3 regions of the Psychrobacter sp. H26 genome follow, and region 3 is predicted to be linked to each of the others. Evidence: predicted binding sites of a transcription regulator. Region 3 holds the regulator's gene; each other region holds the start of a gene.

Region 1 (3,293 bases), 900 kb from region 3:
ATGCATAAGTATGGTCTTTTGCCGTTGCTTCACCGATAGCATCTAAGTACTTTTCAGCATCAAGTGCTGCCATACAGCCTGTGCCAGCAGAGGTAATAGCCTGACGATAAACATGGTCAGCGACGTCGCCAGCTGCAAATACACCCTCAATGCTAGTTTGTGTAGCGTTACCATTGAGACCACTATTGACAGTCAAATAGCCATCTTTCATGTCCAATTGACCGGTGAATAGGTCAGTATTAGGCTTGTGACCGATCGCGACAAACATACCCATTGCGTCTAGTTGTTTGGTGCTACCATCAATCATTGATTCGATAACGACACCATTGACACCCATATCATCACCAACCACTTCTTTTACCTGATGGTTCCATTCAATTTTGACATTGCCGTTTTTGGCTTTTTCAAACAGCTTGTCTTGTAGGATTTTTTCAGAGCGTAAGCTATCACGGCGATGCACTAGGGTCACTTCAGAAGCAATGTTAGACAAATATAAGGCTTCTTCGACGGCGGTATTACCACCACCAATCACAGCGACTTTTTGGTCCTTGTAGAAAAAACCATCACAAGTAGCACATGCAGATACGCCAAGACCTTTAAATTTGGTTTCTGACTCTAGCCCTAAATATTGTGCAGAAGCACCTGTTGAGATGATCAAGGCATCACAAGTATAGTTACCGTTGTTACCTGATAGCTGAAATGGACGCTCGTTTAGATTGACTTCATTGATATGATCATAAACCAGTTCTGTACCGAAACGCTCAGCATGCGCCTTCATGCGTTCCATTAGTGCTGGACCTGTCAAATCATGTGCATCGCCTGGCCAGTTATCGACTTCGGTAGTGGTCGTTAATTGACCGCCTACTTCCATACCCGTAACCATAACTGGTTTAAGGTTGGCACGCGCCGCATATACTGCAGCAGAGTAACCTGCAGGACCTGAGCCTAAAATAATGAGTTTTTCGTGACGTGGAGCGTTAGTGTCAGTTGCCATGAGGTGTTCCTTTCTAAAAATACGAATGAATAATGATAGTTATAAATATAGTAAAAAAATCAAAAATTATGACTAATATGGTTTTTCTAATTGCTGTGTGATAATAACATAAGGGCATAGGTCGAAAAGTGCAAGTTTGCTAAAACAAACACAGCTATCATTAGAATCAAAGCATAATAACCTTGAAATACTAGCGCTAGAAACAGCTGGTATTTTATAGCGTTTGTACAAAACCGCTAGCAGTATTCTGTTAGCAATACTCTATTGGTGGACGGTTTTTTTGCACAAATAGCGTCTCGAATTACGTTCCTACACGCTTTATTTATAAGACTGTCGCCACTGTACCTATGTATTTGTTATTATAAGGAGTTATGCCGAGTGCGGTAGGGTTTGGGTGATAATGACGGTTATGCGTTCTTATGATGCTAGCGTCTTATGATAAATGCCTCCCTACCAAAAATACTCTGCAAGGTACATCTATGTCAGCACTTTATGTCAGCATGATTAGGCTTAGTCATGGATTGGCGACCATTTAGTATTAACAACAAGGCAGATTTTACGTGATATCAGCACCGCATATTGAGTATTTAAAAAAGGGAATGTTTACCCTCCTTGGGTTAATACTGGCCGTATATCTGTTTGTCATTCTAATGACTTACACAGGTAATGATCCTAGCTGGTCACATATTAGTAGTGACATGACAACCATCAATAACATGGGTGGTCAGACGGGTGCTTGGTTATCTGACTTGCTCTACAGCTTTTTTGGGTTTGGTGCCTGGTGGTTTTTAGCATTTGTCGTTTATGAGTCGATTCTTATTTGGTGGGACAACAAACCCACGTTTTGGCTCATGCGACTGGTCGCTTACGTGTTTTTGTTGCTGACTGCTAGTGCGTTATTTGCACAACTGGTCGCCCTAATTCAACAAGTGACTAACCCTGCATCGATGGGACTTGAAGGTGTGGCTGGTGGTATTATCGGTCTTGAGTTACAAGAGCGCTTGGCACAGCTGCTATCACAGTGGGGTAGTGCGGCTTTCTTGGCGGTATTTGTCGTGATTACGGCTACCTTCGCTTTCAATATTCATTGGCTTGCGATATATCAGAGAATTACGGCGTTATCGTGGCTTGGCTCGGGTGTAAAAAACAAAGAGGATGTAGACGTTACTCTGCCAATCAGTGGGCCACAAGACGATAGCCACAGCGTAGATGATCAGGCTGAGCAGCAAGTAGAGCATGAACAACTGCCACTTGAGCTGCAATCAGCTGACCATACTGACAGTATTAATGAGGCAGATAACAGTAGCCGGTTCAGTAATGTGTTGTCAGACTTCTTGTCGACATCAGGGTTGGCAGACAGCGTCAAAGCCTCTATAGCGACCGCTAAAGAAGCTACTACGTTAAGCGATGAAAAAAGTGCGCCACTATACACAGCGCCAGCGACTGCCAGTGCTATGGCTGATAGCACAGCGGACCATATGGCACCACCAGCAATGTCAGCTCCTACCGCGATACCTGCTCGAAAAGTCGAGCCAAGTTTTGCATGGAACGATGCTAATACGGTTGATGACCTGCTCGCGAGTGAGCATATGGTTTATGGTGCCAGCAGTATAGAGAGCTCTGCTGCGCCTGTACCCAACTTTACTCAGACAGACACGACTATAGAAGTGCCTGAAGAGGAGTGGGCATTAAACTCCCAGACGATGCCAATTGCGCAAACAGCTGCGACTGAACCTGCTGAATACAACCAAGAGTTCGCTGGTCAGCCACAAGCTAATGAGCCTGAAACAACTCAATCAAGTGATACGAGTCAAAGCGTCGATCAGTTAGCAGAAGCATGGTTGGCTGAGCATGGTGACCTATCCGAACCTGCCACAAACGTTGCAATGCAAGACTCTCAGAGTATTCAAGATACTGCTATAACGGAACAGGCTCGAGTTGAGCAAGCCGTCATTGAGCAACCTGAAGTTGAACAGGCTAAAGTTCAGGACATAATCGAAAAGCCTGCAATTGAACAACCTGTCGCTAAACAAGCGGTGCAAGAACAAACGGTAGAGCCCATACCACAGGTATCTACTAGCCCTACAAATCAGTTGTCTCCCAAACCACCTGCTGGGCCAGCAGAACAGCCGTATGATGAGGCTTCACTATCTGTATCTGAAGAGCCGGTTGCTGCCGCAGCAATGGACGTCGCACCAACCGTGCCAGATATTTCAGACATGACACCAACCAATACACCACCTGCAAACCCGAAGGCAGCACCAACGGTAGAAGCAGTCAGTCCAGTCGCAGACACACA
Region 2 (3,293 bases), 450 kb from region 3:
CCTTGCTCTGCTTGCTCAATCAACGTATCACGGAAGATTTCCCATGTTAGGTCTTCTGCGACGCCATCGACTTTTTCCAGCGCTTGATAAATCGGTACGGTACCAATTGGCACAGGCGAGTTACGGATTAACCATTCACGGGTTTCATGAATATGATTACCCGTTGATAAATCCATAATGGTATCCGCACCCCAACGTGTGGCCCACGTCATTTTGGATACTTCTTCATCGATAGACGAACCTAGCGCTGAGTTACCGATATTGGCATTGATTTTCACCAAGAAATTGCGCCCGATGATCATCGGCTCAGATTCAGGGTGATTGATGTTGTTTGGAATAATGGCACGTCCAGCTGCCACTTCGTCACGGACAAACTCAGGGGTGATGATAGTGGGTGTATTGGCGCCGAAGCTCTCACCGTCATGTTGACGCATATCGGTCAGTTCGTGCTGTTTTTGCGTCTCACGTATGGCGATATATTCCATCTCAGGGGTGATGATGCCGCGACGCGCGTAGTACATCTGCGTGACATTCCCTGGTTTTTCATCAATATCTTTAGCACGGCGTGGCTTATCAATATGAGCAAATCTAAGGTTGGCAGTGCTGATATCGCGAGCACGTGCTTGACCATATGAGCTAGATAGACCGCTTAATTGCTCTGTATCACCACGCTCAGCGATCCAGTTTTCACGCAGTTTTGGTAGGCCTTTTGTCAAGTCAATCTCGACATTGGGGTCAGTGTAGACGCCTGAAGTATCGTAAACATAAAACGGCGGATTATGCTCGCCATCCTTGTCACCCGTACCGCCAACTGGTGTATCCGCCAAGCTGATTTCGCGCATCGGTACTTGGATATCAGGTCTTGAGCCTTCTATATAGATTTTGCGAGAGGCAGGTAGGATACGGTGCAAGTCGCGTGCATCTTCTTCAAAGCGTGCATCACTGGCAGCACGGTGGGCAGGCGTTTTTAGGGCGTCTGCTTTTTTGTCTGCTTTGACGGTGTCAGTAGAGTCTGAGGTAAGAGGTATGTTGTTGGCTGGGTTATGAGTTTGTGCAGCTGAGGCACTGTCTAAAAAGGTGTTGTCTAAAGTGCTGTCTGAGATAGTCATATGCTGTCCTAGCGTGTTGGTTTTTGAATAAAATCAACACCGCCAGTATCTGCGGGTGCAGCATCTATCATTGAGACAAGTTTGGACTATCGACACCTAAAAGCGAGCAAAAAATTGCCGCGGTAAATGGTCATCAAATAGTGGACGCAGCTTTGTATCTTCGCTCGTTGTCTGCTCATGCGGCACGCATACTCAGACAATAGTGATGATAAAAATGTATTTCTACGCGTCCTTTGTCATCAATAACAAAGTGCTTAAGACTTCCCTGCGTCGGTACTAACCGCATCAGGTTCGGCGGGTGATCTCTCAGCGAATGTAGATAGGCGGCTACTGTTATTAATGTTTAACTATAAACGCTTAATAAAGTAGGCCAATGCTACACCGCACCCCGAGTCTGTCAGTGTTGTAAATCAGATTTCATACTAGCAAAATTCTGTACTAACAGCTAATGGTATTTAAACGTAAGTATCAGACTCCAAATGCGATGTTTAATATACTTATCCAATAGGCCACTCAGTATCAGTAACGACTATCGCTTGGTATCACTGGGCTAGGCAGAGGTTGTCTAAATATTATGTAAAGCGAATAAAAGATTGCGATGGTTGTCATTAAATTGTCATAAAGATTTGGCAAGATAGCACGCATATCACAAACAATGCTTTTTTATATCGTCGTTAAACTTCAGGAGTTCTACATGCGTTATTCGTTATTAGCAGTAGCCGTCAGTTGCACCTTAATGCTTACGGCGTGTAATAAGTCAACAGATACGACAGAAACCGCTGCCGCTGATACTAGTAGCGCTACGACCACTACTCAGACCCAGGAAACGACTGCTGCTGATGCTGGTTTTAAATCTGCTGAAAACATCGCAATGAATATCACGGGTGCAGGTGCCTCATTCCCGCAGCCTATCTATGCCAAATGGTCTTATGACTACAATGGTGCGACTGGCGGGCAAGTTAACTATCAGTCAATTGGTTCATCTGGCGGTATCAAACAAATTCAATCAAAGACTGTCGATTTTGGTGCCTCTGATGCGCCATTGACACCTGAAGAGCTAGCAGAATCTGATCTTATCCAGTTCCCAACGGTCATCGGCGGCGTCGTACCTATCGTTAATATTGATGGTATTGAGCCAGGTGCTTTGAAGTTAGATGGCACGACTTTGGCAGACATCTATCTAGGTAAGATTAGCAACTGGAATGACCCGGCTATCGCAGCTATGAACCCAGATTTGACCTTGCCAGACGCGGCAATCACAACGGTATTCCGCTCAGACGGTTCAGGTACGACGTTTAACTTTACTGACTATCTAGCAAAAGTATCACCAGATTGGAAAGATACGGTTGGTGTTGATAAAACGGTTAAATGGCCAACCTCTGCGACTGGCGCAGGTGGTAAAGGTAACGAAGGCGTCTCAAGCTATGTAAACCGCATGAAAAACTCTATCGGTTATGTTGAGTATGCATACGCTAAGCAAAACAACATGTCACATACCGCACTTAAGAACGCCGCGGGCAACATCGTTCAGCCATCTGCTGAGACATTTGCCGCCGCAGGTGATATCGATTGGTCACAACAAGAAGGCTTTTATAAAGTCATCACTAACTCTGAGACTGAGCAAGCATGGCCTATCGCTGCTGCAACCTTTATCTTAGTACACAAGCAGCCAGAGAATCCTCAGCAAGTTGCTGGCGTGTTGAACTTCTTTGACTGGGCGTATACCCAAGGTGATGATAGCGCTATGAGCCTAGATTATGTCCCATTCTCTGATACGGCAGTGGCTCTATTCAAAGCAAAATGGAACGACGTAAAAGGTAGCGACGGTCAGCCAGTTTATAAGCCAGCGCAGTAAGTTGCTACTCTTGATTTTGACATAGTTAGACTCTCAAACAACCACTCTAAAGAGAGCCTGGTTGTTTGAGAGGTTTTATCACAGCAATTTTGACCGTAACATTGACTGCAGTACTGATGGATATATTGAGCAGTTGCCATTGGCACACAGGATCGCTAATGATTATGCGGGTGGGCTTGTTGTGATAAAGCTGAACAAACACACTGGTTTTTTGAATTCACTCTATTCAATGCTGAGACACTTATGACAGACTTAAGGTCCCAACTGGCTAAACAAAAACGTTACGACGCTTTATTTGTCAACTCTACCAAAGCGTTTGCCATACTGGT
Region 3 (3,293 bases):
CGTCCAAGTTCATCCCCTGCGGCAAACGGCATGTCATGATCAGCTTCTTGGATGTCGTCAGTACGAGTGATTTTGCCCGTTGCGACGGTTTCGATACCAGCGACGATCATAGCGCCTACCATGACAACAGCTGCTTTGCCATACTTGGTATCGAACATGCATACCAGACGCTCATTACGAGCAAATAAATCTGGTACGTTAGCGGCCGTAGTGTTATTAACCGAAAACAACGTGCCAGGTACGTAGCGAGTCTTGGTCAACGTACCTGTAAACGGCATATGGACACGGTGATAATTGCTAGGCGCTAGGTAGATCGTCGCAAAACTGCCATCCGCAAAGTAACTGCCATCTTCGCTATCAGCCAGCAGCTGTCCAACATCATAGTGACGACCCTTGGCTTGCAATAGCTTATGGTCTTGGATTTGTCCAAGCTGAGAGATAATACCATCAGCAGGGCTGACGATACCGTTGTCAATGGTATCGATGGTACGAGCGTCTTCTTTTAATTCACGAGTGAAAAAGTCATTAAAGCTTTCGTACGCGTTGAGACTCTGGCGCTCATACTCGTCTAGGCTGATGTTATAGGCTTTTGCAAAACTACGAATAAAGGTACGTTTAACATAAGGATGGCGGCTGGCGGCCAAACGTCCAGCGACTTTGCTGAGCTGCTGCTGTGGTACCAGCTGTTGTAAGGTGGTAAATACATTCATAATACGGCTACCAAAATAAGAGATGATGTCATTATTGCATGTGCAAGTTAATGACCGTATTTTATCATGGACAGCCCATTATTGTCTGAGCATAATCTGTTAAGGAATGAGTAAATGAAGGCACTTATACAACGAGTTAGGCGGGCTAGTGTGACTATCGATGAGCATTGTGTTGGCAAAATAGATCATGGAATACTGGCTTATATTGGTTTGGGGCATGAGGATAGTCTGAGCACGGCTCAGCGAATGATTGATAAAATTCTCACGTATCGTATTTTTGAAAATGATGAAGATCCCACAAAATTTGGTAAACTGGATAAAGATGTCCAGCAGGCAGGCGGTGGTTTGTTATTGGTGTCGCAGTTCACTTTGATGGCAAAAACAGACAAAGGTCGCCGTCCTGATTTTGGTGGTGCAATGGCACCTGATGCGGCTCAAATACTGTTTGAGCAACTTATAGACTATGCAAAAACACAGTACCCAAACGTCGCCACTGGTCAGTTTGGCGCTGACATGCAAGTCGCTAGTGTCAATGACGGACCCCTAAGTTTTCTACTGGAGATCTGACACTAGAGTGTCATCAAGCTGTCATAATTAATCCGTTTAATAGATAAAGACTGGTGAGTATTTATCGCCTTTTTGCATGCTAAATTTTGCCCTCTAACACTGAGAATGTCATATGTATAACGAGCAAATTTTGATTGTTGAAGATGAACCTGCGATTCGTGAAATGGTTGTGATGACGCTAGAAATGGCTGGATTTGAGAGCCTGCAAGCCGCTGACGTCTCAGAGGCGCACCAGCAAGTGGTCGATCATAGACCGTCGCTGATCTTGTTAGATTGGATGCTGCCGGGAGACAAAAGCGGCGTTGATTTTTGCCGTATGCTAAAGAACGATGAGCTGCTCTCTGAGATACCAGTCATTATGTTGACAGCTAAAAGTGAAGAGGACAGTAAGGTTTATGGACTCGATGCGGGTGCAGATGACTACATGACCAAGCCTTTTTCAACCCGTGAGTTGATCTCTAGAATCAAAGCGGTATTGCGCCGTAGTAGTGCGATGAGTAGTGACAAGCCTATTGAAATCGGTCAGTTGAGTCTAGATACCAAAAGTCAGCGTGTGACCGCCGCCGGAAAAGTCATCGATGTGGGTCCGACAGAGTATCGTCTATTGGCGTTTTTTATGAGTCATCCAGAGCGCGCTTATACACGAACGCAGCTCCTCGATCAGGTTTGGGGCGGCAACGTATACATCGAAGATCGCACCATCGACGTACATATTAAACGTCTGCGTAAACTCTTGCGTCCTCATGACTGTGATACATTGATACAGACGGTACGCGGTACAGGCTATCGATTCTCTAGTCTTATTGAGCCAAGCTAGTCTTGCATACATAAGGTCGCTGGAATACTAAAATAGCGGATAGTGGTAAGGATAAGAAATGGACAAGACAGTGCCAGCACAACACAAAAAAAACCATAACAGCCATCAGCAAGATACCCCAGAAAACACCTCTGCCCAGCATGAAGCAGAGCAGCTACAAAAAATCAGAAGCGCACTGCGAGCACTACGAGACGCGGTGATTTTAATCGATGAGAATGATTGCTTAGGATGGTGGAATCAGGCGGCGCAGGATCTATTGTCTTTGCAGCAAGATGATAAAGGGAAGAGTGTCTTTGATTTTATTACCATACCAGAGTTTCACCAGTATTATGAAGACACCACGCTGCCCAATGACGGCATCCACATAGAGTCATGGCGCGACCCTAGCCGCTACCTAAAATTTGAGCTCACGTTTTTTGGTGATGAAAAACTCCTATTTATTTATGATGTGACGCGCTTAAAGCACCTAGAGCAGATGCGCCAAGACTTTGTAGCAAACGTCTCTCATGAGCTACGCACACCATTGACCGTCATGACCGGTTACTTGGAAAACTTTACGGATCAGCCAGATATGCCGCCCCATTGGCGCCGTGGTTTTGAGCTCATGACTCAGCAAACCGCGCGTATGAATAGAATCGTAAATGACTTGCTGCTTTTATCTAGAATTGAGATCGAAGAGACGCACGAAGTCAATGCTATAGATATGACCAAGCTACTCACCAATATCTATGATGATGCGCAAGCCTATAACCAAGCCTATAAGCACATCATTCATCTGCATATAGACACCTATGATGGTCTATATGGATCAGAGATGTACTTAAACAGTGCATTGTCCAATCTGGTGATCAACGCGATAAAATACACACCAAAAGGTGGCAATATTACTATCAGTTGGACGCGAACATCAGATGGATGCCGGTTTGCAGTCGAAGACGACGGATTGGGGATAGCACCAGAGCATATTGTTCGTTTGACGGAGCGCTTCTACCGTGTTGATAAAGGTCGCAGCCGTGCCACAGGTGGTACAGGTCTGGGGTTAGCTATTGTAAAACACGTACTGCATCAACACGAAGCGCAGCTACAGATTGAATCAATAGAGGGTGAGGGTTCGACATTTAGTGTGGTATTTCCAGCCACTTATGTGCGTACAGTCACCGCAAACTAGGGCGTGTCCTTACTTCAAACGCTTATCACTA

Evidence for each region. The regulator PhoB, encoded in region 3, activates phosphate uptake and scavenging genes when phosphate is short. The targets are predictions, from matches to a motif close to TGTCATNAANCTGTCATAA.
Region 1: AC5JPT_RS11695 (DNA translocase FtsK) is a predicted target of PhoB. The motif match lies at 1,485-1,503, and genes of this name have one in related genera.
Region 2: pstS (phosphate ABC transporter substrate-binding protein PstS) is a predicted target of PhoB. The motif match lies at 1,713-1,731, and genes of this name have one in related genera.

Annotation. Positions count from the first base shown of each region.
Region 1 is NZ_JCACRW010000001.1:2,812,767-2,816,059, forward strand. It holds gene trxB (thioredoxin-disulfide reductase) at 1-994, opposite strand, end outside; gene AC5JPT_RS11695 (DNA translocase FtsK) at 1,555-3,293, shown strand, end outside.
Region 2 is NZ_JCACRW010000001.1:2,361,902-2,365,194, forward strand. It holds gene thiC (phosphomethylpyrimidine synthase ThiC) at 1-1,109, opposite strand, end outside; TPP riboswitch at 1,355-1,510, opposite strand; gene pstS (phosphate ABC transporter substrate-binding protein PstS) at 1,804-2,964, shown strand; gene pstC (phosphate ABC transporter permease subunit PstC) at 3,208-3,293, shown strand, end outside.
Region 3 is NZ_JCACRW010000001.1:1,915,180-1,918,472, reverse strand. It holds gene asd (archaetidylserine decarboxylase) at 1-710, opposite strand, end outside; gene dtd (D-aminoacyl-tRNA deacylase) at 825-1,277, shown strand; gene phoB (phosphate regulon transcriptional regulator PhoB) at 1,390-2,094, shown strand; gene phoR (phosphate regulon sensor histidine kinase PhoR) at 2,153-3,262, shown strand.